3 linked regions of the Sphingosinicella sp. BN140058 genome follow. The protein of the gene in region 2 interacts with the protein of the main gene of each other region in a pairwise test. Links are inferred from orthologs where the notes say so. Each region holds a gene or a part of one and is shown on either strand. Other genes may lie near its edges. The genes, in order: ETR14_RS22460, ndk and ung.

Region 1 (9,565 bases), 280 kb from region 2 along the record:
CGTCAGTCAGATCAGCTTGCCCATCGCGCTGGCCGTGTCGACCATCCGGTTCGAGAAGCCCCATTCATTGTCGTACCACGAGACGACGCGGACGAGCTTGCCTTCGAGCACCGCAGTCTCGAGGCTGTCGACGCTCGAGCTGTGCGGATCGTGGTTGAAGTCGATCGAGACCAGCGGCTCCTCGATGAACTGCAATATGCCCTTGAGCGCGCCTTCGGCAGCCGCACGGAGAACGCCGTTCACTTCCTCGACGCTGGTGTCGCGCTTCGGCGTGAAGGTCAGGTCGACCAGGCTGACATTCGGGGTCGGCACGCGGATCGCCGAACCGTCCAGCTTGCCCTTCAGTTCGGGAAGCACTTCGCCGACGGCGCGGGCGGCCCCGGTGGTGGTGGGAATGATCGACATCGCCGCAGCGCGCGCCCGGCGCATGTCGGGATGGATCTGATCGAGGATCTTCTGATCGTTGGTGTAGCTGTGGATCGTCGTCATCAGGCCGCGCTCGATGCCGATCGTGTCGTTCAGCACCTTGGCCACGGGCGCGAGGCAGTTGGTCGTGCACGACGCATTGGAGACGATCGTGTGACCGGCCTCGATCTTGTCCTCATTGACCCCAAACACGACGGTGAGGTCGACGCCCTTCGCAGGCGCCGAGATCAGCACTTTCTTCGCCCCGGCAGTGAGATGGGCGGAGGCCTTCTCACGGTCCGTGAAGAAGCCGGTGCATTCCAGCGCGATGTCGATCTGGTTGGCGGCATGCGGCAGCTTGGCCGGATCGCGCTCGGCGGTGACGTGGATGCGCTTGCCGTCGATGATGAGGTCGTTGCCCTCGGCATGGACCTCGCCCTTGTAGGTGCCGTGCACGCTGTCGCGCTTGAACAGCAGAGCGTTCGACTTGGCGTCGGCGAGATCGTTGATCGAGACGAGCTCGAGACCGCTTTCCGGCTTTTCGAGGATGGCGCGGGCGACGAGCCGCCCGATGCGGCCGAAGCCGTTGATCGCTACTCTGATGGCCATGTCATTGATCTCCCTTGGTTTCGAGTGCCGCGGTGATTTGCGGCACGATCGCTTCGACGGTGAAGCCGAAGCGGCGGAAAAGGTCTTCGGCCGGAGCCGAAGCGCCGAAGCGGTCGAGGCCGATGCGGATGCCGTCGCGGCCCGTATAATGTTCCCAGCCGAGCGTCGTCCCGGCCTCGATCGAGACGGTCAGCACCTCGGCCGGAAGCACGTCCGCGCGATACGCGGCGTCCTGGGCGTCGAACAATGACCAGCACGGCATCGACACAACGTCGGCACCGATCCCCTGCCCTTCAAGGGCATCGGCGGTCTTGAGCGCGAGTTCGACTTCCGATCCGGTGGCAACCAGCACCACCCGGCGCGGCGCCGCGGCAGCGCGGAGGCGATAGGCGCCGCGTGCGCACAGATTCTCGGCGCTCCGCTCGATCCGCACCTGGGGCAGGTTCTGCCGGGTCAGGGCGAGCAGCGAGGGGCCGTCCTGCCGAGCCAGCGACAGGGCCCAGCATTCTGCGGTCTCGACGACGTCGGCCGGGCGGAAGACGGCAAGGTTCGGGATCATGCGCAGGCTGGTGACGTGCTCGACCGGCTGGTGGGTCGGGCCATCTTCGCCAAGGCCGATCGAATCGTGGGTCATCACGAAGATCGAGCGTGCCCGCTGCAGCGCGGCCAGCCGGATCGCCGGCCGGCAATAATCGGAGAAGACCAGGAAGGTGCCGCCATAGGGAATGACGCCGCCGTGCAGCGCCATGCCGTTCATCGCCGCCGACATGCCGAATTCGCGGATGCCGTAGTAGATGTAGCGGCCGGAATAATCGTCCCGGGTGAGCGGCGCCTGCTTCTTGGTCTTGGTGTTGTTGGAGCCGGTGAGATCGGCGGAGCCGCCGATCGTTTCCGGCAAGGCCGCGTTGATCGCCTCGAGCGCGATTTCGGAGGCCTTACGGGTCGCGATCTTCTGCGGATTGGCGGCGAGTGCGTCGAGATGCGCATCGAGGCCGGTGTCGGCCGGCAGCCGCCCTTCCATGCGGCGGACGAATTCCTCGCGCTGCGACGACGCGGCGAGGCGGACCCGCCACTCCTCGTGCAGCGGCGCCGCGCGGCGCCCGGCCTCACGCCAGGCGTCCATGATCGGCTGCGGGATCTCGAACGGCTCGCTGTCCCAGACGAGATGCTTGCGCGCCGCCGCCACCTCGTCGACGCCAAGCGCCGCGCCGTGGGTCGCCGATGTGCCCATCTTGTTGGGCGCGCCCCAGCCGATGATCGTCTTGCAGGCGATCAGCGACGGCCGCGGATCGGCGACCGCTTCGGCGATCGCAGCGCGGATGCTGTCGAAATCATGGCCGTCGCAGGCGACGACGTGCCAGCCATAAGCGCGGTACCGCGCCGGAATGTCTTCGGACGTAGACAGATCGGTCGATCCGTCGATCGTGATATGGTTGTTGTCCCAGAAGACATTGAGCCGGCCGAGGCCGAGATGGCCGGCAAGCCCCGCCGCCTCGTGGTTGACGCCCTCCATCAAACAGCCGTCGCCGGCGATCACCCAGGTCTTGTGATCGACGAGATCGTCGCCGAAGCCGGCGTTGAGATGGCGTTCGGCGATCGCCATGCCGACCGCCATCGCGAGTCCCTGGCCGAGCGGACCGGTGGTCGCCTCGATCGCCGGGATCAGGAAATTCTCGGGATGCCCGGCGCACAGGCTGCCGAGCTGGCGGAAGTTGCGGATGTCGTCCAGCGTCGGCTTTTCGTAGCCGGTCAGGTGCAGCAGCGCGTAAATCAGCATCGAGCCGTGACCGGCCGACAGCACGAAGCGATCGCGGTCGTGCCAGGCGGGATCCGTCGGATCGTGCTTCAAATGCTCGGTAAAGAGCACGGTCGCGACATCGGCCATGCCCATCGGCATTCCCGGATGTCCCGAATTGGCCGCCTGGACGGCATCCATGGCGAGGGCGCGAATGGCGTTGGCGAGCAGTCTCGGTTCGAGGGCCATGCTGTTTCCCACTGGTCGGAGCACCCCGGAAGGCCGGCGAGGCAGGCTCCCCGGCATGCGCCCCGCTCGCCCGCTCCTTTAGAGGCGGAAGCCGCCCCGTCAACACCGAGGTGCGCGGACGGAAAGGTTCAGCGGCCGCTACCCATTTCCCCCGCGCGCCGGAACGTGCTACAAGGCGTTGATGGGGCGCGAAAGAACGACCGCTGCACTTGGCCGGCTCGAGCGTGCGCTTGCACGCATCGAGGCAAGCGCCGTGGCAAGCCGCACGCCCGCCCCAGGCGCCGAGGACGTGGACACTCTCCGCCGCAATCATCTCGCTCTTCGTGCCAAGGTGGAAGGCGCGATCGGCGAGATCGACAGGTTGCTGGACACGCAAGGGAGAGTGTGATGCCGAATGTGGAGGTCGAGATCGGCAACCGCCGCTACTCGATCGCGTGCCGCACCGGTGAAGAAGACCATCTTCGCTCGGTGGCCGCGATCGTCGACGGCAAGGCGAAGGACGCCGCCGGCGCGCTCGGCAATCTCGGCGAAAACAGGCAATTGCTGTTCGCTTCGCTGCTGCTCGCCGACGAAGTGCTCGAACGCCGCGCCGGTCACGCGCCGCCCGCCGATGCCGCTTTGTTCGAGACCAATGACGACGACGTCGCCGATGCGCTGGAACGCCTTGCCGAGCGGATGGAAAAGGTCGCTCGCACCCTTGAGGAGACGGGGCAACCATCCTAGATAGAGCCCTGACGGGCACTGCCATGTACGAGCTTTAGCGAACATCCCTGAGGCGATAAAGACATCCTAGGGGGCTGTCCCTGGCCGGATCCTGGTTCGGTCTACATGGTCCCCACCTGACGTTCTGGCGTCAGAGGATATTCCAGCAAACGGCTAGGGCGGTCCCGTCACTCCCCCGCACCGGAGCCGAGCGTGAGTCCAAAATCGGAAATGCGCAGCCGCGCTCTGGCGGAACGGCGGCTCTACGCCGCCTCGCTCACCGACAGCCTGCGCGCCGAGCTCGAGGCCAAGCTGGCGGAGCGAGTCCTGCCCCATCTGCTCGGCGCCGGCATCGTCGCCGGCTACCATCCGCTCAAGGCGGAGATCAGCCCCTATCCCACCCTGGAGCGGCTCGGTACGGGACAGCGCGCGGCGCTTCCCTGGTTCCTCGATCGCGACGCCCGCATGCTGTTCCGGGAGGCACCTGCTACTGAGGCGAGCCCGTGGGGCGTCCTCCAACCGCCGTCGTCGGCGGATGCGCTGGCCCCCGACGTCGTGCTGGTTCCCCTAGTGACCGCCGACCGCCGCGGCACTCGGATCGGCCACGGCAAAGGCCATTATGATCGTGCCCTTGCTCACTTGCGCGAAGGCGGGCCGGTGTTCACGATCGGCGTCGCGTGGGAATTCCAGATCGTTTCCGAAAATCTCGATCCGGACCCCTGGGACGTCCCCCTCGACGCGATCGCAACCCCCGGCGAATGGATCGACTGCCGATGACTCCCGCATCTCCGACATGGCGCAAACCGGCCGGGATCGGCCTGATCCTCACCCTGATCACGCTCTGGGCGGTAATCGTTGCAAGCGTCGCCGACCTGATGGCGGGCTGGCCGTGGCCCGTGCTCGCCTTGTACTTCATCGTCGCGGGGATCGTCTGGATCCTGCCGCTGAAGCCGCTGCTCCGCTGGATGGAGACGGGAAAATGGCGCCGCTGAAGAGGTGGTGACGGCGCGGCTCCTCAGTCCTCCGCCGGATCGTATCGGCCGGTCTCGAAATCCCGCATGAAGGCGGCGCCGATCGGGGCGTCGACCAGATGCAGCCAGCTGTCGTCGCGGTTGAGAACGGTGCCGAGCGCGACATAGGCGGCGGCACGGGCTTCGATCTCGGCGTCGGTCGCATCACCCATCCGGCCGCGCAGGCGCCAGCCGCTGTCCGGGTGTTCGTCGCCTTTGTCCCCAAGATCCGGTGTCTCGCGATAGAGGTATTCGACCGGTTCGGTGCCGTCGAGCACGCACTGATCGACCATGCAACGCGACCAATATTCGCGGGACGGCGGCGAAGGCGGCGCAGCCTCGGGACGATCCCAGCGGATCGCAATCACATGGTGGCGGTCGAAGACGATCGGATCGCCGAACTTGAGAATGGCGTTCGGCTCGTATGGCATGTTGTCGAGCGTGCCGTGAAGGACAAGCCCGTCCGCTGCGGTGACGGTCACCCACATCCGCTCGACCTGGTAGTCCTGCGCCTCCGGCGCATGTTCGAACATCAGCTTCACCTGGTCACCCGGGCCGATCGCCGCATACTGTTCCGGTGCGGGCAGGAAGAAGGTGTAAGGGGCGTCTGCGGCGATTGCCTGCGGATCGAGGAGCACGAACGCGTCCGACATTCTCATCCTCTCACCCGATTTGTTCGGGATCATGAAGCCGCCAAGGCTTTCAGCAACAACGTATTTGGCTCGATCCGCGCGTCCCTTGTAACCGATCTGGTACAAGATTGCGCGCGCGGAATACCCGAAGACATGCTGAGGTTTGATGAAAACGTCCCTTCGGGACGCTTGCTCGACCTCGAATGAGGGAGCCATTTGTCCAGGAGAGCGTCGCTAAGCGACTGCGTCTCCTGGAGAATGGCGCGAGTGACGGGGCTCGAACCCGCGACCTCCGGCGTGACAGGCCGGCGCTCTAACCAACTGAGCTACACCCGCGTTGGAGGGGCCACTACGGGACGGTTCCGAACCTGTCAACACGATCGGGCGCCGTATTTTTACGGAGCGCGATTTTCTTCGTGCTCCTCGTGATGGGTGCCGGTCAGCGTCCCCTCCTCGAACAGGAAGCCGGCAATGTCGGGCCGCCCGGCGGCATCGAGCACGGTCTTCATGATGATCAGGAGCGGCACGGCAAGCAATGCGCCGGTCGTGCCCCACACCCAGGCCCAGAAGCTCAGCGCGACCAGGATGAGCAGCGGATTGATTGTCAGCCGCCGCCCGACCAGCATCGGAGTCACCACATTGGCCTCGATCAGGTGAATCATCGCAAAGGCGACCGCCGGGAGAAAGGCGTACCAGGGATCGGTGAACGCCATCAGGCCGCCGAGCGCGAGCAGCAGGACCGAGGCGATCGGCCCGAGATAGGGGATATAATTGAGCACCGCGACGATCCCGCCCCACATCAGCGGGGTCGGCATGTCCAGCATCCACAGCAGGAAGGCGACGACCAGCCCCATCGCCATGTTCACCAGGGTGATCGTGCCGAGATAGGTGGAGGTCGCATCGACCACCTGCTGGATCGCCCGCGCCGTCGTCATCGCGCCGTCGAAGCTGGCCCGCGCGACGATCGTCCTCCGCCGCATCGCCGTCCAGCCGGAAAGGAAGAAGAAGATCACCAGCAACGCGAAGAACATCTGGATCGCGGCATGCGGCGCGGAGGTAGCGATGATGTCGAGCATCGAATTGGGCGTTTCGAGCTGCACCGTCCGCGCCGAATGGGCCGAGCTGCCGAATTCCTCGACGATGTCGTTGATGAACCGCTCCAGATCCGAATAGATTTCGAGCACCGGCTGCAGCGTGTCGCGGATCCGGCCGATTCGATCGGGCAGCAACCGCACCCATTCGGCCGCCGGCAGCACGATCGAGGCGATCGCGACGTTGGCGGCGACGACGAACAGGGTGAGGCAGGCGAAGGCGGCGAGGCCCGAGGGCAATCCCCGTCGCTCCAGCCATTCGAGCAGCGGCACCAAAGCGATCGCGACGACCAGAGCGGCGGTGACCGGCAGGAAGAATTCAGCGCCGGCACGCAGGGCGAACGGCAGCGCGACGGCAAGCCCCGCGCCTGCGATGAGAGTCAGGGCGGCGAGCAGACGGTCGCGGCGATAGGCGATCGCCTCCGCCTCGTGGTGCACATCGAGGTCGGGGGCCTTGGCGGCCGCCGAATCCTGTCGGATCGGAAGTTCGGGTCTCTCCAGCCTGTTCATTCGCCTACGCCCTTCAAGCCGCGGATCGCGCCGCGAATCCCTCGCGCCCTCGGTCCGCCAAGCGTCCCGCGCACGCTTTGGACGGCGCGCATGGGCCGCTCCCGCAATGCCTAACAAAGCGGCGCGCGGAAATCACGTGGAGTCGCAAGAGCATCGAAGAAGGCCGCGGGATCATGCCGGATCAAGCCGGCAGCATCGTCGAAAGCGGATGGTGCCCCCGGCCGGAGTCGAACCGGCACGCCTTGCGGCATTCGATTTTGAGTCGAGTGCGTCTACCAATTCCGCCACAGGGGCACGCGAGGCCTGCTAGCCGAGGTCGGCGCGGCCTGCAACCGGAGGATGGCGTATCGCCGCCGGCGCGAGACGCCAGTCCCCCTCTTCCGAAACATCGATCTCGGCATGGCCTTTGCAGATCGCTGCAACCGGAGAACCGCGTCCTGTCATACTATTGACGCAGTGATGAATTGCCTTGCAAGCGCAATGACCCCGTGCAAATTCCTGATTAACGGGGGAATCACTATGATCAGCGAATCGGGAAAGCGGCGCTTGCGCCGCTCGCTGTCGAGGCTTGACTGGAAATTCATCGGCGCCGGACTGGCGGTCGGTCTTCTCGTCTGCATCACCCTGTTCTATGGGCGCTGAACCGACGCTGGGGCCGCGCGCTTACGGGCTCCAAGCACCGCTATCCGCTCAGTTGCGCGGCGCCTGCCGCCGGTAGCTCAGCGCCTCCGCCACATGGACGCGCCCCACCCCGTCGCTGCCCGCAAGGTCGGCGATGGTCCGCGCCACCCGCAGCACCCGGTGGAAACCGCGTGCGGAAAGGCGCATCGCCTCGGCGGCCTGAGCGAGCAGCCGCCGGCCGGGCTCGTCCGGGGTCGCCACCCGCTCGAGCAGATCGCCGTCCGCCTCGGCATTGCTGCGCACACCCTCCCCTGCATAGCGCGCGGTCTGAACGGCGCGGGCCGCGCCCACCCGCGCCCCGACCTCGGCCGAGCCTTCCGCGGGCGGCGGCAGGACGAGGTCGGCCGCGGCGACCGCCTGCACTTCGACATGGAGGTCGATGCGATCGAGCAGCGGCCCGGAAACGCGCGCCTGATAATCGGCGGCGCAACGCGGCGCCCGCGAGCAGGCCAGGGTCGGATCGCCGAGATGGCCGCAGCGGCACGGATTCATCGCCGCGATCAGCTGCACCCGCGCCGGATAGGTGACATGGGCGTTGGCGCGGGCGACGCTGACCGTACCTGTTTCGAGCGGCTGGCGCAGCGAATCGAGTGCGACCCGCTGGAACTCGGGTAGCTCGTCGAGGAACAGCACACCGAGATGGGCGAGGCTCACCTCCCCCGGACGGACGCGCAGGCCGCCGCCGACCAGCGCCACCATCGATGCGCTGTGATGCGGCGCCCGGAACGGCCGCCGCCGGATCAACCGGCCGTCGCTCAGGTCACCGGCGACGCTGGCGATCATCGTCACCTCCAGCGCCTCGGCGGGCGTAAGCTCGGGGAGGATGCCCGGCAGGCAGGCGGCGAGCAGCGACTTGCCGGCGCCGGGCGGCCCGATCATCAGCAGATTGTGCCCGCCCGCCGCCGCGATCTCCAGCGCGCGCTTGGCTGTCTCCTGGCCTTTTACCTGGCGCAGGTCCGGGCCCGACTCGGGCGCGTCCGCGACGCCGGGCACCGGCGGGGTCAGGATCGCCGAGCCCCGGAAATGATTGAGCAGGGCGATCAGATCGGGTGCGGCGAGCACTTCCACATCGCCGGCCCACGCCGCTTCCGGTCCGTGCGCCGCCGGGCAGATCAGCCCCAGATTGGAGGCCGATGCGTGCAGCGCGGCAAGCAGGACTCCCGGGCATGGCGCGATACGGCCGTCGAGGCCGAGCTCGCCGACCGCAACATAGGCGGCGAGCATCTCGGCATCGATCGCGCCCATCGCGGCGAGCAGCCCGAGGGCGATCGGCAGATCGTAATGCGATCTTTCGACTGATGCCATAGCTAAAGCTATCATCCGCAGCATAGCAGGTTGTCCCGGTAGTCCATAGGGGGGACCCGCGACCGCCGCCGCGCGCCATCCACAGCGCTGGCGGTGGCGGTCGCGGGGGGTACCTGTGGACCCACCGGGGCAACCTGCGGCATGCAGGCGACAAAAAGAGGGGGGTTCGGGGGGAGAGGAACGCGGATACTCATTTTGAACGCGCTTCCAGGCAGGTTTGCCGAACGTGGCCTGCAAGAGTTGAAGCCATGTATCGGTTAGGGGTTTGATGCGTAAGCTTCCCAGACGCCCAACAGGAGCCGTGACGTCTCACTGGGGTCCGCGGTGTCTCTCAAGGCCTCATCCCGCCCTTTTCCATCTGCCCGGTACCAGACGTTCGTTCAGCCTTTTGAACTTTGATTAGACACCGCTGCGGCCAGCGGAGCTCGTTGGCTTTTCAGGAGATCCACCACTTCACGTTCGTGCAGGCCAACTCACTGGCGCGATCACCAACGTCAGGCGGAGGAATCGATAATAGTGAGATCAGGGATAATGGGGTGCGAGCGGTAAGGCTGACTCCTCAACAGCTCGCGCCGGGTTTCCAGCCGAAGACGCTCGGCTTCCATGATCTCGTCCAGCTCACTCGGGTAGACGTAG
Region 2 (9,639 bases):
TTCAGCAACGGTACCGCATGATCCAGCTGCGAGGTGAGCGCATCGTCATAGGTAAGCACCACTGCTGCCTTGGCGCCGTTCGGCCATTTGGTGGTCGCGAGGGCGGGTGAGGCGCCGCACAGCAGCGCGAATGCCAGTGCAGCAGCGGCGATCGGCGTCTTCATCTCGCATCCCCCTCGGTAACCATCGGAGCGTAGGACGGGCGCCCGCATCGCACAATCATTGCGCGTGGTGCTCGCATCGGCAGCTCCGTTCATGCGTTCTCAAGGCCTGTCGGTCGGGCAAGGAGGAATCTGGTGATTTGGTTCGGGGTGGATTCAGCTACGCGCGCTTATGGAGCCCGGATGAATCGTAAGCGCCTGCCTGTTCTTCTCGCCTTGCTGACGGTGAGTGCGTCCGCAATCGCCGCACCGGCACCGATCGGCCGCGACAGCCGCCCCATCGAACCGGTCGAAATACCGCCCAGCGTCCAGCAGGGTGTCGACATGATCTTCGTCGATTCGGAGATCGCACCCGCGGTTCACAAGCGGGAGGGCCTGCTGAAGGAGATCGGGCTCGAGGCCGAGGCGGGGTCCGCGTCCGACCTCTTCCTGCCCGCAAACCCGGTCTACACGCAGCTGCGCCGCGGCCTGGTCCGCTACCGGGCGAGCTGGGGCAGCCTCCCCCAGATCCAGATCCCCGCCGGTCCGGTGCTGAAGCCGGGCGCCAAGGGCGAGCGGGTGGCGCTGCTGCGCGAGCGGCTCGGCGTCGCCGCGGGCAGTGCCTATGACGATGCGCTTGCTCGAGCGGTAAAACGTTATCAGCAGGTGCACGCGATCAAGGCGGACGGCATCGCCGGGGAGGGGACGATCGCGTCCCTCAACCGGGGGGCGGCCTACTACGAGCGCGTGCTGATGCTGAACCTCGATCGCGCGCGCAGCCTTCCCGGCACCGACGAGCAGGGGCGCTACGTCATCGTCGACGTCGGTGCTGCGCGATTGTTCATGGTCGAAGGCGGCGACGTACGCGACAGCATGAAGGTGATCGTCGGTAAGGCGGCTTCCGCCACGCCGATGATGGCCGCGCAGATCCGCTACGCCAGCGTCAATCCCTATTGGAACGTCCCGGCCGATCTGGCGCAAACCCTGGTTGCGCCCAAGGTGCTCAGCGAGGGGCTCGGCCACATCAAGGCCGAGCGATACGAGATCCTGTCCGATTGGACCGACGATGCCACTCCTGTCGATCCGGCGAGCGTCGACTGGCAGGCGGTTGCCGACCGCAAGACCGAGTTGCGCATTCGTCAGTTGCCCGGGCGCGGAAATTCGATGGGCGCGATTAAGTTCATGCTGCCCAACGATTTCGGCATCTATCTTCACGATACCAACGACAAGTCTCTGTTCGGCAAACAGGATCGCTGGCTCAGCAACGGCTGCGTCCGGGTCGAGGATGCCAGGCGCCTCGCCGATTGGCTGTTCGGCGCGATGCCGACCGGCAAGGATCCGAACGTCGAAGAGGATGTCGAACTCGATCGACCGGTTCCCGTGTACATCACCTATTTGACGGCCGAGGCCGTGGCCGACGGCGTGCAGTTCCGCGCCGATCCCTATTCCCGCGACGCCGCTTTGGTGAACCGCTACGCGACGGCCGAGGAGCGCTCCGCGGCATCGGGAGGCTGAGAGGCCGGGGCGGTGCGCCGTCCCGTTCCGCTTTGCCGCCATTGTCGTGCCTTGACCTCGCCGAGGGTCTGCCGTCTCTTGTCGACAAACAAGAAGAGGCGGGGACTCGATGGACCAGAACGACATTCGGACGAGCCGGCGTACCCTCTTGCAGGCGGCTGCGGTCGGGACGGCGGCGCTCGCGCCCGGGCTGGCCCTGGCCGCGCGTTCCGGCGACATGGCGGCGCTTCGCCGTGCCGCCGAACAGGGGCGCGAGGCCGCGATCGCGCGCATTCAGGACTGGATCCGCAATCCGACCATCGCAGCCGAAAAGTACAAGGTCGAGGAAGGCGTCGCCTACATGTCGACGCTTGCGCGCGAGGCCGGCTTCCAGAAAGTCCGGACTGTGCCGACCGGCGGTGTTCCGGCGGTATTCGCCACCCTGGACGTCGGCGCGCCCAAATGGATGGGCATCTACTTCATGTACGACGTGAAGCAGTTCGATCCGGCCGAGTGGTCGGTGCCGCCGCTGGAGGCGCGGATCGTCGATCGGCCCGGCGTCGGGAAGGTGATCATGGGACGCGGCGCCGTCAATCAGAAGGGGCCGGAAGGCGCCTTCCTCGCCGCTCTCCACGCCTTCAAGGCATCAGGGCGCAAACTCCCGGTCAACCTGGCCCTGATCGCCGAGGGCGAGGAGGAGATCGCGTCGCCCAATTTCCTCAACGCCATCAAGGACCCGGAAGTCACCGCGACGATGAAGAAGTGCGTCGGCGTGATCATTCCGACCGCCGGCCAGGCGCCGAACGGCAATGCGACGATCAGCCTGGGCGCCAAGGGCGCCGTGGAGATGGAGATCGTGTCGAGCAGCGCGCGGTGGGGTAGGGGGCCGGCGCAGGACATCCACTCGAGCCAGTTCGCCAGGGTCGACAGCCCGGCCTGGCGCCTCGTTCAGGCGCTGAACACCTTGATCAAGCCGGATGGGCATACCCCCGCGGTGGAGGGCTTCTTCGATCGCGTGCAGCCGCTCACCGCCCGGCAGAAGGCGCTGATCGCCGAGGCGGCGCGCAAGAGCAGCGAAGCCGATGCCAAGAAGAGCCTCGGCGTTCAACGCTGGATCGAAGACGAGAGCTGGGAGCAGTCGCTCGTCCGGCTCGCCGAGCAGCCGACGATCAACATCCAGGGTCTCGTCGCCGGCTATACCGGGCCGGGCGGCAAGACGGTCCTGCCGCACCGCGCCGTCGCCAAGGTGGAGATGCGCCTGGTACCCGACATGACCAGGGACGACAGCGTCGCCAAGCTCAAGAGACATCTCGAAAAGCACGGCTTTCCGGACATCGAGATCAACGTCACCGGCGGGTACGGGCCGAATCAGACACCGGAGGATTCCGCTCTGATCAAGGCGCAGCAGACAGTGCTCACCCGTGCGGGCGTGACCTGGGCGCTCAATGTCCGAAATGCCGGTTCATGGCCCGGCGTGGTGTTCACCGGCGATCCGCTGCGCCTGCCGGCGGGACAATTCGGCCTCGGCAGCGGCGCCGGCGCGCACGCACCGGACGAATATTTCGTGATCGAAAGCGCAAACCCGAAGATCGCCGGCATCACCGAGCAGACCATGGCCTATGTCGACCTCCTCTACGAGGTGGCGGCGCAGGCCTGAAGCGCAGGATGCGCCGAGCCGTCGAGCCGTTAGAGAGTGGGCGCGCCGGCGCTGTCGAGCTGCAGGCGACCGGAGACGGCACGATAGGCAAGAACGACGAGACTAAGCATGACAAGCACCTGATTGAATTGGAAATCGCGGCGCATGTGGCGCGGGTCGCGTCCTTGCGCAAATGCAACGATTTAGCCTGCGAGTGCGTTTGTTGCACTGCAGCATAAGTACGTAGGCCCGCGGTGAGATATCCTTCCGGAGGCCCCCTCTTTCCCCGGCGCCATTCTCCCTCTAAAGCGCCGGCCAATTCTTCACCCCAATCATGGAGCTTCACGGCATGGCGACCGAACGCACTTTCTCGATCATCAAACCCGACGCGACCCGTCGCAATCTTACCGGCGCCGTCACCGCCAAGCTCGAGGAAGCCGGCCTGCGCGTCGTCGCGTCCAAGCGGATCCAGATGTCTCGCGAGCAGGCCGAAGGCTTCTACGGCGTTCACCGGGAGCGTCCGTTCTTCAACGACCTCGTCACCTTCATGACGTCGGGCCCGGTCGTCGTTCAGGTGCTGGAAGGCGAGAATGCCGTCCTTCGCAACCGTGAAGTGATGGGGGCGACCAACCCGGCCAATGCCGACGCCGGCACGATCCGCAAGGAATTCGCCGAATCGATCGAAGCCAATTCGGTCCATGGCTCGGACAGCCTGGAGAATGCGAAGATCGAGATCGACTTCTTCTTCAAGCCCGAGGAAATCGTCGGCTGAGACGCCGCGGCGTCGGCGCACCAGTTGGTGCGCTTCTGACAAGGCCGGTCCGGTTCTGAACCGGGCCGGCCTTTTCCTTGGATCAGAGCAGATACTCGTCCTTGTAGGGCGCGTAGAGCGGATCGCCCCGCAGCGCCTCCGCTTTGGGGCGAAAGCGCTCGAGCACATCGTCGCTGACCAGCGCACCCGTGACCGGCTCCGCCGGACGGATCCACTGCAGCAGCCGGATCAGGGGGCGGAGCCGGTTGGCGGTCGCCGCCCGCGAATATTGGATGAACATGCGGTCTCGCAACGGCCGCCCGATGGGCAATCGGCGCAGAAGCCGCGACAGGCGCGGATACCAGCGGATCTCGATGCCGGAGAGGCCTTCATTCACCCGCTCCACCGAAGGTGGGCAGGGATCGAGGCCAAGCTTCGCCTCCAGCAGTTCGACGAACGCCCCCGCATCATCGCGGAGCAGCTCGTAGGGAAGAATAATCAGGCGGTCGCCGAAGGCAGCCCGGTAGAGGCGAATGAGACCGCTATAATCCCAGGCATGGGCGCTCGGATGGCCTTCCGACCCGAAGCCTTCGCGCAGGGCGAAGAATTCGTCCGCGCCGCCGGTCCTGACATATTGCGAATAGCTCGACAGCATCATCGAGCGAAATCCGCGGGTGATCATTAGCACGGAGGCATCGGGGAAGAGGGCCGCGAGCGTGCGACAGACCTCGGCCTGCGCCTCTGGCAGCTGCAGGCCATGCATCCGCCGATAGTCGATGTCGCGAAGACCCACGAACGGGTGTGGGGTCGCCAGCCCCTCCGCACTCGAGACCCGCCACCGGATCCCGGCAACGGGCTCCGCGCTCTGCCTGGCGACGTCGTAAAGGTCGCGATAGCCCGCGATCCCACCCTCTACATACCCGATCTGCGGGTGAGCGGCGAACCAGCGCTGGAGAAAGGTCGATCCGGCCTTGGCGAAACCGATGTGGATCAGGTGACGGGGCTCGCCATGGACTGGACCGGCCCGCATCAGAACAGATATTCCTGGGCGTAGGGCGCATAGACGGGATCGTGCCTGAGGCTGTCGGCGCGGCCGCGGAAGAACTCGACATTGGCATCTGAAATGAGAGAGTCGGTGACCGGCGTGCGCGGGAAAAGCCGTTGCAGCACGCCGATCGGGCGCGCCCAGGCATTTCTGGTCACGCCCCGCACATAGCGCCGGTACAGCGCGTCGCGAACGCGCCCGCGAAGGGGGAGACGGCGCACGACGCGGGTGATCCGAGGGTACCAGCACAGTTCGACCGGCGAGAGCGACGGATAGAGCCGCTCGGTCGGGAGCTCGAACCTGTCGACGCCGAGGCGCGCTTCCAGCACGCGCAGAAATGCGGAAGAATCGGCACTTAGCAGTTCGTAGGGAAGAACGATCACCCGTTCGCCGAACGCCGCGCGATAGAGACCGATCAGATAATCGTAATTCCAGGCATGCTCGCCCCGCTGATCTCCCGAGCCGTTCCCGCGCGCGAGCATGTCCAAAAAGTCGCGATCGCCGCCTTCCCGGACATATTCCGAGTAGCCCGACAGCAGCAAAGTGCGAAAGCCGCGGGTGAGGAGCAATATGGTCGCGCCCGGGAAAAGTTCGGCCAGGATGTCTCGGGCCCTGGCCTGCGCCTCCGGTATCGGTCCGCCCCAGTCGCGATCGAACACGATCTCGCGCAGGTTGGGCCGCGGGGAGGCGAGTTCCTCGGCGCTGGTGACTCGCCATCTGACATCGCGGCTGGGCTCGACACTCCGCCGCGCGAGGTCGAACACGTTGCGAAAGCCCGCGATGCCGCTGTGCATGAAATCGAGCTGAGGATGCGCCCGGAACCAGTGGCGCACGAAGTGCGAGCCTGCCTTGGCATAGCCGATGTGAATGAGATGGCCGCTCACCCGGCTACGCCTGTCACGATCACTGTTCCCCCGTCCAGCGCTTCGACGCTTAAGCGAGGTCGGCCTCCGGCGCCAGTCCGTCCCGGAAGCGGGCGGCAAAAGCATCGAGCGCCTGGGGGTAGAGCTTGTGCTCCTCCTCCAGCACCCGCGCCGCCAAGGTCTCGGCGGTGTCACGCTCCCGGATCTTCACCTTGGCCTGGGCGAGCACGGGACCGTCGTCGAGCGCCTCCGTGACGATGTGGACGGAGCAACCCGCCCACTGATCTCCGGCGGCGAGCGCGCGGGCGTGGGTGTCGAGCCCCTTGTAGAGCGGCAGGAGCGAGGGATGGATGTTGACGATCCGGCCCTGCCAGCTGCGGATGAAGCCGGGCGAGAGCAGGCGCATGTAGCCGGCAAGCGCGATCAGCTCGACCCCATGCTTGCGGAGTTCGGCATCGAGCAGCGCGTCGAACTCCTCGCGCGCGATCCCCTTGTGGCTCTTCGCCCAGGTCTTGATCCCGAGCGTCCGTGCGACGACGAGCCCTCGCGCCTCCGGAACGTTCGAGGCGGCGAGCACGAGATCGTAGGATCGCTCCTGCCGCCGCCGATATTCGGAAAGCGCAGCCATGTTGGTGCCGCGGCCCGACAGCAGCACCCCGACCCTGACTCGACCCGCCTGCGCCGGCCCGTCCGGCTCAGCCATTGTGGGTCGCGGTCCAGTCCCCCCGGGCCGACCACGTTCCGCCGGAGCCGCGTACCGTGCAGCCCTTGGGACCGGTAGCGATCCGGCCGATGCGGAGCACGGTTTCGCCGGCCGCTTCCAACGCCTCGCTCACCGCCGCCGCTTCCTCCGCACGGACAATGACCGCCATGCCGATTCCGCAATTGAAGGTGCGCGCCATCTCCTCAGGCTCGATATTGCCCTGTGCCTGGAGGAAGGCCATCAGTCGGGGCTGCGGCCAGGCATCGGCATCGACGAAGGCGTGGAGATCGTCAGGCAGGACGCGCGGGATGTTCTCCAGCAGGCCGCCACCGGTGATGTGGGCCATCGCCGCGATTCGTCCGCCGCGGACCAGCGGCAGCAGAGATTTGACGTAGATCCGGGTCGGTGCGAGCAGCGCCTCGACCAGCAGCACGTCCTGATCGAACAAAGCGGGGCGATCGAGCTTCCAGCCCTTGTCCGTGGCGAGCCGGCGCACCAGCGAGAAGCCGTTGGAATGCACGCCGGACGAGGCGAGGCCGAGGATGACGTCGCCGTCCTGCACAGCATGGCCGGTCAGCGCCTCGTCGCGTTCGACGGCGCCGACGCAGAATCCGGCGAGATCGTAGTCGCCGGCGGCATACATGCCGGGCATTTCCGCGGTCTCGCCGCCGATCAGCGCGCAGCCGGCCTGACGGCATCCGTCGGCGATCGAGGCGACGACCTGCTCGGCAACGCCGCTCTCGAGCTTCCCGGTCGCGAAATAATCGAGGAAGAACAGCGGCTCGGCGCCCTGTACGATGAGATCGTTGACGCACATCGCCACCAGATCGATGCCGACGCCGTCGTGCCTGGTGAAATCGATGGCAAGCTTCAGCTTGGTGCCGACGCCGTCATTGGCCGCGACCAGCAAGGGATCGCGATAGCCTGCCGCCTTCAGATCGAAGAAGCCCCCGAAGCCGCCAAGCGAGGCATCGGCGCCCGGTCGCGCCGTGCTTTTCGCCAGCGGCGCGATCGCCTTCACCAAAGCGTTGCCCGCCGCGATCGAAACGCCAGCCTTGGCGTATGTATAGCTTTCACCCTCGCTCATGGGCGCCGCTTAGACTTTGATCGAGGGAAGGGGAAGGGGAGGCGGTTGGTCGAAACCGGCGACCTCGGCCACATCCCCCTTGGATTTCGCCGCCCGAGCGGCCAAAAGGCGGGCGTGAAGCGTCTTCCCCGTCTGCCCCTGATCCTTGGTCTCGTCGCGACTCTCCTCGCCGGCGGTGCCGTTTACGCCCAACTCGAAGGCGCCGACCGCGGCGTGCCGCCGATCGACAGCGCCTCCACGTTCGAAGTGACCGGTGTCGAGGTCGACGTCGCCGGCCCCACCGCGGAAAAGGCGCGGCAGGAGGGATGGCGGGAGGCGCAGGCCAAGGCGTGGCGAGCGCTCTGGGCGAAGACCAACGGTAGGCCGATTTCCGAAGCGCCCAATCTGCCCGATTCGACCCTGAACGGAATGGTCTCGGGCATCGTCGTCGAAAACGAGCAGATCGGCCCGAAGCGCTACATCGCGACCTTGGGCGTGCTGTTCGACCGCGCCCGAACCGGCCAGTTGCTTGGGGTCAGCGGTCCGGTGCAGCGCTCGGCGCCGATGCTGGTGATCCCGGTGATGCTGACCGGGTCCTCCTTCCAGAGCTTCGAATCGCGCACCGAATGGCAGAAGGCCTGGGCTCGCTTTCGCACCGTCAACAGCCCGGTCGACTATGTGCGCCCCACCGGCTCCGGGATCGATCCGCTGCTGCTCAACGTCTCGCAGACCCGCCGGCCAGGGCGCGGCTGGTGGCGGATGCTGCTCGATCAATATGGCGCGGCCGACGTGATCGTCCCGGAAGTCCATCTGCACCGCCTCTATCCGGGAGGACCGGCGACGGCGATGTTCGTGGCCCGCGCGGGGCCCGACAATCGGATCCTGGGACGTGTGCAGCTCAAGGCGGAAAACGGCGCGTCGATCGCGCGCCTGTTCGACGAGGGCGTCCGCCGGCTGGATCAGATCTACAGCCAGGCGCTCGCGGGCGGGCAGCTTGCCCCCGATCCTTCGCTGGTGGTGCCGGAGCCGCCGCCGATCGAGGAGTTCGAGCCGGAAGCGCCGGTCGCGACCACACAGCCGTCGCTGCCGCCGCCGACTGACACGCCGACGACCCCGACTGCGGTCGCCACCAGCTTCAGCCTGCAGGTCGACACGCCCAATGCCGCGGCGGTCAATCGTGCCGAGCTGTCGGTGAGCCGGATCGGCGGCGTCACTTCGGCGCTGACCACCAGTCTGGCGCTGGGCGGAACGTCGGTGATGCGGGTGACCTATATGGGCGACTCGGCCGCTTTCCAGCGGGCGCTGGAGGCGCAGGGCTGGCGCGTCTCAGGCTCGGGATCGAGCCTGCGCATCAGTCGCGGCGGGGGCGAGTGACGTGGCTCCGGCGGCTGGCCAGATCGCGCTTCCGCTCGATTGGCCGGTGGCGGATCGCGACGAGGATTTTCTCCTGTCTGATGCCAACCGGCCTGCCTTCGATCATCTGAAGCGCTGGACGCTGTGGCCGGTCATGGCCACCCTGTTGACCGGTCCGCGCAAATCGGGGCGGAGTCTGATCGGCCGCATCTTCGTGCGCAAGACGGGCGGCCGGCTGTTCGACAATGCCGAGCGGCACGAGGAGGAAGCGATCTTTCACGCCTGGAATCATGCGCAGGAGACGCGCCGACCGCTGCTCATCGTCGCCGACGCCCCGCCGCCCGCCTGGAGCGTCGCGCTCCCCGATCTGCGCTCCCGCCTTGCGGCGACCCCGCAGATCGAGATTGCGGCGCCCGACGATGGCCTGATCGCCGATCTGATCGTCAAACTGCTCGGCGACCGCGGCATCGCGGTGCCGCCCGACGTCGCCGAGTTCATCGTACCGAGGATCGAAAGGTCCTATGTCGCCGTTCAGCAGGTCGTGGATGCCCTCGATCGTGCCCTTCTCTCCCGCGGCGGCCGGATGAC
Region 3 (9,473 bases), on a different replicon or contig from region 2:
CGTCAGCAGGCAACGTGACCGCTCAGACGCTAGCAACCCAGGACAGCAATCGCGAGGTTTTGAAGATCATCAACATCAGGATTACGGAAGCTGCGGCCCTTGCAAATCGGCAGCGCAGTACCCTCGATACAACAGGGCAGAGCTTGAAACAACTGAACGATAAGTTATCCGCGGGTTGGAGAGGACTTGGCGCCGGAGATGGAACACCCCTTCAGCTACCCCCTTGGCCGGAGGTGATCATACCGTGACGGGCCGCTACCCACGTAATCGTATCTAACATTCACCATTGAACCATCCCAGGAGCGAGCACGACTGACGTCGGGCAGCAGAAGTGTCCAACCTGCCGCGATGCGCCGCGACTTGTTTCCATCGATCCTCATCGCCACCCCCCAACTGGTCCCTCAAAACAACGCGCTCTTAAAGCCCAACGCAAACCGCTGTCGGCCGTCGGAAATGACAACGGTCGAGATCACAGCGCCATTTCTGAGAAGCCACAGGCCAGCTTTCCCCGTGCTCCGCTCCCAGTAGCCTGCCGGCGTGTCGAACGGCACGAAACGGTCCCCATCGTTCCGCCTGGCACAAAGCAGCTTCCACTCTCCGCATGCCGACGCTGGCATGTCGCTCGGCGAGCGCAGGCCGAAGGGGAGGGGCGCCTTCTTCTGGACGATGTCCCACCAATCGAGATCACATCCGCACCACGAGAGGAGAGGCGCTTCCGCTCGCTCCAAGATCTCCTTCATCTCTCGCAGCGACCACGCCAGAGCTTTCGGCAGATGCTCATCAAAGAGATCGCTGCCGGCCGCGAGATAGCGGATGTCCGCAGCCTTCGCCGACCGGCCAGCTACACGGCGTAGGTCAACGTCTGATCCAGAGAGTTTCTGGAGCTGGTCCAAGGTACTGCCGCGGGCGTGATTCTTCCAGAGGAATCCCTCAACGGCGAGCAACGCCGCAGCTTCAGGCGAACTCCAAAGCTCTTTTTGGCTCCACAACGCCGGCTCTTTCTGCTCCTCCAGGCGCTTGTCGACCTCACGCCGAGCCTCGATCATGCTCACGAGCAGCGCGTCAGCCGATACGTGCACGTCGACCACCTCCTCAGGTGCGGCCGCGAGCTCGGCAGCAGCAGAGAAACGGCCGAGCTTCGGCGTCCAGTTCAACCAGGTCATGGGATCTCCTTGAGACACTCAGCATAGCATCCGCAAACTCCCTCGAAAACGGAAAAGCTTGGCCCGTCGCGAATGACAGACCGCCTCTCTGACTCTGAGACTTCGCAGGATTTCTGACTCTATTCCAACTGGTTGCATCGATAGCGCGACAAATCAAGAACGCTTTGCCAGAGAATGCAACCGCCTCCGGCCGGCCGGCAATCTGTCAGGAACCCACAAGTGTCCTGATTTTTCGCAGAAACCTGCGGGTTAGACCTTGCTTTTCAAGCCCTTTTCCTGTCAACGACAGATCGGAACAGAACCAGATCAGGAGGTGCGGAAAATGGCGAAATCGGCGATGAACGTAGGCCAGATCTTGGATCGCTTGGCCGAAGTTTCCTCCCGTCCCCGCGCAGCGTTCATGATCCTCACTCTTCTAGCTGAGCAGGCAAGCCCGTCGGGAAAAGCTGGGCCCTTCGTCGAGGATGAGGAGGAGCGGCTGCCGCTGCGCGAATTCATCGGCAAGCGCCTGGCCCGTATTTCCGGGCGCGACACCCGTCGCCGGGCACTCGAGCTGCGCGTGCGCGCCGAGCTCAAGGACCGACTCCCCGACGATCTCCTCGAAGCTCAGGAGATCGTCGATCGCCACGTCACGGAGCGCGTGCGCGCCTCGGGTGCGGACAATTTCAGCCGCGTCGCAAGCGAGTTGGAGAAGGCGGGTATCCTCACCCGTCACTACGAGGGCTATCGCACGAACCACGCCAACAAAGGTGGCCAGCGGCACCTCGCTTGCGTCATTGATCCTGAGATCTCCGCTGCGCTACGCCGGCGCGACCGGCTCATCTAAGTGCGGGCCAGGGTGCGAGTTCCACTTCCACGTGAGTCTCGTGCCGGTCGCGATGATCCGGCGCCTCAGCGGTCAACCCAGCGGTGCTCGCCCTTTCGAAGGTTGGCATCGTTCCACCGGGTTTGGCAAAGGTCAGGATACTCATTGATCTGCTCCTCAGCGTCGCGCTGTGCGTCGGCCCTCGACAGGCCACTTGATCCAATGACCCGCGTGGTGCCCCACCGATCCTCATTTCCTGGTTTCCAGCAGTCCAATTCAGCTACCGCTAGGTACGTCGCCGGCTGGTCCGACGAGCGCGGCTGCTGCGAGGCATTTCTCTTGCGCTCCGCCTGATCACGGCGACATTCACGCCTGGCTTTCTCGCCGTATTTACGGCCCTTGCGGTCACATGGACCCTCGATGAAAAGACGAACGCTGTTCTTGACGTTTCTCGCACCTCTCTTGAACCAGCGCTCCCCCTCCGCCTCCCACCTCTCGCCGGTACGTTCCAGTTCAGCTCCAACTCGATCAAACGTGTTTCTCGATTTCCTCTTCCCTTTCGGCGGAGGAGGAAACATGACCTTCTTGGGTGGGCAGTACGCTGGCAACAATTCGAGGTCGATCGGCGCATTGACATACCTTTTTTGCTCGGCCTTGACGGCCGGCGGGACTGGCTTCTTGGCCGCCTTCGCCGCGGCTCTCGCTGCAATCGTGGACCGCTGAGCAGCGGCCCTCGCTGCTTTGTTCGCTTCGCTCACTGCGGCCTTTGCTGCGGCGTTCGTGGCTCGATTGTCCTCCTTGATCTGCCGATACAATGCGCGACACAGGTACATCACTTTGGCGTCGTACCCTCGAATCATCTTGGGAGAAGTGGGCGCCTGTGTTCCTCCCACGGGAGCAACTACCGTGGCTGGAACTGCTATGCTTAGCAGCGCAGCAGATGAAATGGCGACTATCACGCGGCCTAACATGACAACCTCCGACACACATTGAAGTCCGGACGCCGGTACTCATTGACCAAAGAACGCACTCCGAATGACTATATAGTAAAAACATCGCGCGGCACAGGCGTCAAAGATCCGGGACAACCGCTAAACTTCGCCCACGCGAGAGCAGGCCAGTGTTTCACGGTTCCGGGGCGCGTTGGGTGATGCGGGAAGAAACAAAAGAGGAAAGCCCCAAGGCAATCTGTCGCCCATGCCAACACAGCGGTCCAGCGCCTCAGGCAGGCTCCCGGCCGATCTCAGTACATGCCGACAGGCGAGCACAGGCTACAATACGCCTTGGCCTTGCCGATCCCGGGCATCCCAGCCGCGCTCGCGGGTGAGATTGCGCCCATCCATAGACGCGCGGTACACACGCGCCGATTTTTCGCATACGATTTGACCCGCGCTCGTCCGAGCTCAAATCAACAACACAAAGGGCCGGAGCGTGGCGCCGATCGATCTCAAGTACCCTCGTTCATACCACCTGCCGCAATCGCCAGGCCTTCAGAGCGACGATCGGCGGCTCCCGACCCTCGCGCCATTCGCCGGCCGCCGTGTCATCGTCACCGAAAAGATGGACGGGGAAGGGACCACCCTAACCCGCCTCAAGACATACCCTCGTTCCCCCGACGGGCGGTACCATCCCTCGCGCGACTGGATGAAGGCCTATCACGCACGGAAGGCGATCGACATTCCGGAGCTATGGCGGATCTCTGGCGAATACATGTTCGCGTTACACTCCCTCCCGTACACCCGTGAACTGGGCAACGCTCTCCCCAGCTACTTCCTGGGTTTCGGCGTTTGGGACCAAACCAACACGCTGCTCGGCTGGGACGAGACAATCGAGGCCTTCTCGCTCCTCGACATCACACCAGTCCCGGCCCTCTACGACGGACCGTATCACGACGGCCTCGTCGACCAGATCGCGAACACGATCGATCCGACCCGACAAGAAGGTTTCGTGCTGCGCGTCGCGGACCCGATCCCATACCCAGCCGGGCCCGGCGACTCCGGCCGGTTCTTCGGATCCCTGGCCAAGTGGGTTCGCCCCCGGCACGTCACGACCGATCGTCACTGGATGTCGGGTCCGATAGTGGCCAACGAGCTGATGGAAGGCGTTTCATGCGTGCCGTAATCTTCGACCTGGATGGGACCATCTTCGACCCCGGTCACCGACTTCATCATCTTGATGGCGAGAAGGACTGGGAGGCCTTCTTCCGAGCTATGGGCGACGATCCCCCCATCGAACCTATCGCGCGGCTAGCGCGCATGCTTTATCACAACGCACAGGATCGCCGAGACATCGACGCGGTCCTGATCGTCACAGCGCGGCCGGAGCGCGAGGACTGGAGCCGGATGACGCTGGACAGTCTCCAGCTCCACGACATCCCGTACACCGCCATATACATGCGCGGGGAGGGTGACATGCGACCCGACCACCAGGTGAAGGCCGACATCCTCCAACGCATCCTGGACGACGGTTACGAGCCGCTGCTCGTCGTCGATGACAGGCCCAGTGTCGTTCGCATGTGGCGCGAACACGGCATTGTGACCCTGCAGTGCGCACCGGACGATCCGGGCGCCAGCGCTTACGCCGGCGAAACGCTCCTCCACCTTCTCGTTGGGCCATGCGGGGCGGGCAAGTCCAGCTACGCGGCGAGCCATTACCAGCCACACGAGGTCATCTCGACAGACGAGCTGCGCATGCAGCTCTATGGAGATCTCGGCCATGCACCCGAAGCACTGGCGCGTGTCTGGAAGCTCGCCCACGGGCTCATCCGCGCTCGCCTCGATGCGGGCGTCTTCACCGTCCTCGACGCGACAAATCTGAAGGCCGAGGACCGCCGGCGCGTGCTTGAGAACCTGCCTCGCGGTGTCTTTGCGCGCTACGTGGTCATCGATCGCGACCTGGCTGAAAAGGAGCGGGACCGCGGCTGGCGATCTGAGGAGCTCGTCCTCAAACAGCATCGGCTGTTTCGGAAGGAGGAGAAGGCTATTCTCGCCGGTGACGAGCATCCGTTCGTAACTGTCGCCGACAAGCGTCGCCGGCGCTAAGCCGCAGACCTGTAACGAGCGTCGTTCGGAGCTACCACAATGACTGCACCGCACCAGATCCCACCGTTCCTGCGCGAACAAGTCACGCGACTGGACTCCTCGTGGCGCGATGCCCTCGCCGTGGCTCTCGAGGCAGCCACGCTGGCGGACCTGGGCGCTTACATCGCCGATCGGCAGAAGGCCGGTTTCCGGGTCTACCCGCCCCGCGGCGACTATCTCCGAGCGCTCGAGCTGACCCCTCTTCAGGACGTCCGCGTCGTCATCCTCGGTCAGGATCCCTATCCTCAACCAGGAAGAGCCCACGGTTTGAGCTTCAGCTTCGCCACCCCTGGTCCGCCGATGCACTCCCTGCGGAACATCTTCGTCGAACTCGGACGCGACCTGGCCGTGCCGTTCCCCTCACACGCGAACCTCGAGAGTTGGGCTCGCCAAGGCGTGCTCCTGCTCAACACTATCCTGACCGTGGAAGACGGAGACCCGAAGTCCCACGCCGGCCGAGGTTGGGAGCCCTTCACCGACGCAGTTATCCATGCCGTCGCCAACCACGGGAACCGCGTCGTCTTCATGCTCTGGGGAAATGATGCCCGCGAGAAAGAAGCCGTCATACGCGCTGCAGCTCCTGACGGCCGGCACTGCATCCTTGCGACGAGCCATCCCTCCGGCACCGGAGCCTGGCGCGGCTTTCGGGGATGTGGCCACTTCGGCCAGGCGAACGCCTACCTGCGACAGCACGGGCGCACGCCAATCGAGTGGGCTCTCCCGGAAGCTCGCACTCCCGACCTGTTCGCTAGTCTGTAGCGCGGACGCGCCAGACGTCTTGCACCGCACCGGAGAGAACGCCGGCCGCTTGGAACAGCAGCCTACGCTTCGAGGGGCTGCTCACCGACGGCAGATTCGTATCGATCTCCGCCTTGACTTGAGACAGCCCCTCGCAGCACGCGCTTGTAGTGCGTCAGGCGCTTTTCCGTCATCCCGTTGCGCGCGCCTGGAAGCCATCATATGTCGGTTCACCGGGGGATGAGGGGGGAAGCATGAAGCTGAAGCTGATTATGGCAGCCGTGTTCGGAACGGCGGCGAGCTCCGCTATTGCGGCGGACGCGCCGACGACTGTGGACACCGTACGCGGTCAACTCTCGATAAGCTGTCGGCCTGCTGGTGGCGAATTCGATGGCCGCTACGAGTACCGCCTTGCCGGCAAACTGGTGCCAGGCCTCAGCAGCGATTGCTACCCCGGCGCCGCGACAACCTATATTGTCGTCGACCAGACGTTTCGAACAAGTCGCGCCACGACGCTCCTCATTCTGGAGGGTCAAGCAGCCGCGTCCCAGACCGTCAGAGTCCTCGACATCCCGAGAGTAGGGGACGCTTCCGTCCTCGATATGCTCGGCGGCGACGGTCATGCTCTAGTCCAGAAGTCCGAGACGAACTACCGTCTGACCGCTCCTGGAGGCGGATTTGTCACTGAGAACGGTGGCAAGAGCACCTGGACCTGCTCGATCGAGATCGACTTCGCAGCAGCTAAGGCCGACGGACACCTCGTGGTCCCGTACGATCCCAAAGTCCCCGACTCCGTCTGCGGGGCGCGGCTCCAGCGCATACGCTTATGAAGGGTGCCAGAATGGCTTTTCCTGGAGAATTCGCTACATTGATCGCTTGAGACTGTTGTTGGGAAAGGAGGCGGCTGTGAGCATCGAGGTTCAGACATCTTCAGCGACGCACCGCACTCTCGACAGTCACGAAATCTCTGAGCGCGCTCGCATTCTCTCCCACCGGATCTACGCTCGAGCACTCCGCACGCGGCCGGCGCTCCTCGATCGCGCCCGAACTCACATCGATCAGTGCATCGCGACGGAGCCCACTGTTGGGCATCGTCTGTGGCAAATCCTGCTGCGGCGCGGTCTGGACGAGATCATCGAGCGCATGACCGAGGACGACGACGCTGGCCGTCTACTGCGGTCGAACAGCCCGTTCTCCACTCTCATCGGCGTCACCAACCCGAGGACCAGGACCAAGCTATGGCGGCAAGCCCAACAAGGCCGATCGGTCGGGACGACCTCGTCCGGGCGATCCGCAGCGTAGCCAAGCTGTTCGAGACAGACACGGTCTACGTCATCGGCAGCCAAGCGTTGCTCGTCGCCCGCCCAGACGTAGACCGGAGGCTCCGATTCAGTCAGGAAATCGATTGCTACCCGGCCAATGCCGCCAAATGGCCTGACGAGCACGAAGGGCAGGAAGCTTCGGAGGCCATTGCCAGTCTTTTTGGAGAAGGCTCAAACTTCCACCAATCCTTCGGCTTCTTCATCGATGGCGTTGATGAGACGACGGCCATTCTCCCGGCTGATTGGCGGGATCGAAGCGTTCACCTCAAAGTCGCAGGCGAGGACGGCCGCCGGATAACCGCGATCGCTCCGCACCCAGCGGACATCGTAGCCGCCAAGCTAGTTCGCGGCTCCGAGAAGGACGTCATTTTCGCTTCCCTCTGCTTCGGCGCCGGTCTCACGACGAACGCCGCCGTCAAAGCGTCTCTCGCGAAGGCGGTTCCCCCGGAGCGGCTGGCAGCCTGTTTGAAGAAGGTGGACAAGGCCTCGCAATCCAAGAACGACCCAGACCGCGCAGCCGGCGGTCTCACCGACGATGAGCTGGCGGCCATGCTGGACCGCCGCCGTTAGGCCGTCTGCTGGGCCACACGGACAACCGCAGCCGCAGCCGCAGCAGTCAACTGTCAGTGGTCGTCCCTGAGCTCTCAGCGAATGCCGCCTCCAAGGCTGCTGCCAACGGAGAGGTTTTCGCTCGCTGCTTACGAGCCAGCCGATTGTAGAGAGCGCGGCCCTTCTCCTCCTGCCAGATCTTTCCCAGCTCCCGGACCGCTTTTTCGTTCGCCTTGATCTGGGCTGCAACCTTCTGCTTGCTCGCCTTATCGGCTTTCTTCCGTTGCTCCCGAAGCGCAGTGCCTGAGGATCCGACACCTCCCCGTCGACCCTTCGTCTTCGTGATCGACCCGAACCCCAACAGGGTTCCGCCCCCGGTGTACTGCCCTTTGCCCATTCTCGTCTCTGCTGTATCTGGAGGCGCTCGCCATCCTACGGCGAACAGCGTCCGGGCCACCCTTCCGATAGCCCGGTTCCGGAGCAATCGAGACCGTGTCAGTCCCGATCGCGAACGTTGTCATTCGTCTTTGAACTTGTGCGCCCAGAGATAGACTGCGCCCATCAGGCCGCACGACGCAACGACGGCCACGTCGTTGCTCCAGCTCTCGGAAAAGAGCTTAAACAAAGTCAGAGACCATGCAGCCGACAACGCTCCATACCCAGCGTTCTTCCACGCCCCCGGGCTCCTGAGAACCGAAGGCTTATCCCTCACGTCCAACACACGCCCCCTGCATATCAACGAAAACACCCGCAGCGCTCGCACTCGTGACTACCGCTCGCGGCGCTCTCGTCGCGGTCAAATCCAGGTCTCCACAACGTGTGGCTCATCCTCCGGGGCCCGATCGAGGCGCACAAGACCCGGCTGGATCCGCTCAAGCTTTCCCCTCACTTCGTCGAGCGTGCTCCCGGTCCAAGCCTCCGGGTGGACCGTGATCGTGCGGTCCCTGTTGGCAGTCTGTGCACGGAGCACGTATTCCACCCCCGGCACGTCCGCCGGACGATGATAGATGACCCAGACCGTAAGCAGCTCTTCCACGCAGACACTCCATCGTGCGACCCGCCCCCCACGCGTGGGATCGAGCGGTCGAAGTATCAACAGCTCCCCGCGTTCGCCAACCTATTCCGCAAAGCATCCAGATCACCTGGACGCTTCTGAGCTTCGCAAGACTGCGCGCCAGACCTGCCGGGCGCAGACATTGAGCTGGTCGACGCCCACGGTGCCCTGCAGGGTTGCGGGGACGCGGAACGCCGAGTGCGGAGGAGCGTTTTCTTTGGGCTAGTAGCGCTGCTGTCCTCTCGGGGGCGTGAGGGCGTTGCAGCACTCGCGACGCCCTGCTGCACGGCGGTGGGGCAGGGCGTCTACACATTGGCCAGCTTCATGGCCTCTCCTCGTTTCGGCGATCACGAAGGCCTAAACTGGGCGTGCTTTCTTCGGCCCGCGTGCGTCGCCAGGGATCGTGAGGTAGCTGCGCTACGGAGGCCGTCATCGAAGTGCTGGATCCAAACAACGACACTCTGAAGAGCTGGGCTGCTTCACGGGCCGACATGAGGATAGTCTGCCCGTGCGGCAGGACGATCAACATCCCTGCCAATCAGATCCTAGCCCGCTTCCGCGAAGATGCACCTCTCGACGCAGCCCGCTCGCGCCTGCGTTGTCTCACCTGCGGTCAGCGGGGGCAAGCGACCATGACCCCGGTGCCGCGCCTAACTCGGCAGTGAGGCCGCCGGCGGTGTCTGCCGATGCCGGCTCTACCCCGCGGCCATCCGCAGTCGGACCGTTTTGTCGCTGCCGACGACATCCGGCGTACCTCAGACA

The links.
Region 1: the proteins of ndk (region 2) and ETR14_RS22460 interact in binary tests that used the Escherichia coli proteins (3 or more experiments, as listed by UniProt). The link is inferred for Sphingosinicella sp. BN140058 from one-to-one orthologs.
Region 3: the proteins of ndk (region 2) and ung interact in binary tests that used the Escherichia coli proteins (3 or more experiments, as listed by UniProt). The link is inferred for Sphingosinicella sp. BN140058 from one-to-one orthologs.

What each region holds. Positions count from the first base shown.
Region 1 is NZ_CP035501.1:4,964,297-4,973,861, reverse strand. The notes cover bases 2,847-5,704. They hold ETR14_RS22460 (5-formyltetrahydrofolate cyclo-ligase), read left to right. Parts: upstream 2,847-3,931; coding sequence 3,932-4,477; downstream 4,478-5,704. Other genes in these bases: ETR14_RS22450 (DUF2185 domain-containing protein), read right to left, coding at 4,716-5,363; ETR14_RS22455 (DUF2842 domain-containing protein), read left to right, coding at 4,474-4,692; ETR14_RS22465 (cell division protein ZapA), read left to right, coding at 3,386-3,721; ETR14_RS22470 (hypothetical protein), read left to right, coding at 3,180-3,386; tkt (transketolase), read right to left, coding at 2,847-2,998. Outside these bases: gap (type I glyceraldehyde-3-phosphate dehydrogenase), read right to left, coding at 7-1,014; more of tkt, read right to left, coding at 1,016-2,846; ETR14_RS22440 (AI-2E family transporter), read right to left, coding at 5,738-6,943; ETR14_RS28585 (hypothetical protein), read left to right, coding at 7,283-7,585; ETR14_RS22425 (hypothetical protein), read right to left, coding at 9,424-9,565. UniProt on the Escherichia coli protein: Involved in the removal of 5-formyltetrahydrofolate.
Region 2 is NZ_CP035501.1:5,246,009-5,255,647, forward strand. What follows is about bases 2,399-5,330. They hold ndk (nucleoside-diphosphate kinase), read left to right. Parts: upstream 2,399-3,619; coding sequence 3,620-4,042; downstream 4,043-5,330. Other genes in these bases: ETR14_RS23815 (M20/M25/M40 family metallo-hydrolase), read left to right, coding at 2,399-3,291; ETR14_RS23825 (hypothetical protein), read right to left, coding at 4,125-5,051; ETR14_RS23830 (hypothetical protein), read right to left, coding at 5,051-5,330. In the rest of the region: ETR14_RS23805 (polysaccharide deacetylase family protein), read right to left, coding at 1-164; ETR14_RS23810 (L,D-transpeptidase family protein), read left to right, coding at 345-1,655; more of ETR14_RS23815, read left to right, coding at 1,765-2,398; more of ETR14_RS23830, read right to left, coding at 5,331-5,950; purN (phosphoribosylglycinamide formyltransferase), read right to left, coding at 6,000-6,632; purM (phosphoribosylformylglycinamidine cyclo-ligase), read right to left, coding at 6,625-7,719; ETR14_RS23845 (heavy-metal-associated domain-containing protein), read left to right, coding at 7,834-9,072; ETR14_RS23850 (DnaA ATPase domain-containing protein), read left to right, coding at 9,074-9,639. UniProt on the Escherichia coli protein: Major role in the synthesis of nucleoside triphosphates other than ATP. The ATP gamma phosphate is transferred to the NDP beta phosphate via a ping-pong mechanism, using a phosphorylated active-site intermediate.
Region 3 is NZ_CP035502.1:262,669-272,141, reverse strand. The notes cover bases 4,162-6,927. They hold ung (uracil-DNA glycosylase), read left to right. Parts: upstream 4,162-5,048; coding sequence 5,049-5,807; downstream 5,808-6,927. Other genes in these bases: ETR14_RS27575 (hypothetical protein), read left to right, coding at 6,041-6,616; ETR14_RS27585 (AAA family ATPase), read left to right, coding at 4,162-5,009. Outside these bases: ETR14_RS27610 (hypothetical protein), read left to right, coding at 1-248; ETR14_RS27605 (hypothetical protein), read right to left, coding at 402-1,163; ETR14_RS27600 (hypothetical protein), read left to right, coding at 1,486-1,989; ETR14_RS27595 (hypothetical protein), read right to left, coding at 2,055-2,939; ETR14_RS27590 (RNA ligase family protein), read left to right, coding at 3,400-4,089; more of ETR14_RS27585, read left to right, coding at 4,077-4,161; ETR14_RS27570 (DUF6036 family nucleotidyltransferase), read left to right, coding at 7,025-7,678; ETR14_RS27565 (hypothetical protein), read right to left, coding at 8,454-8,693; ETR14_RS27560 (hypothetical protein), read right to left, coding at 9,467-9,473. UniProt on the Escherichia coli protein: Excises uracil residues from the DNA which can arise as a result of misincorporation of dUMP residues by DNA polymerase or due to deamination of cytosine.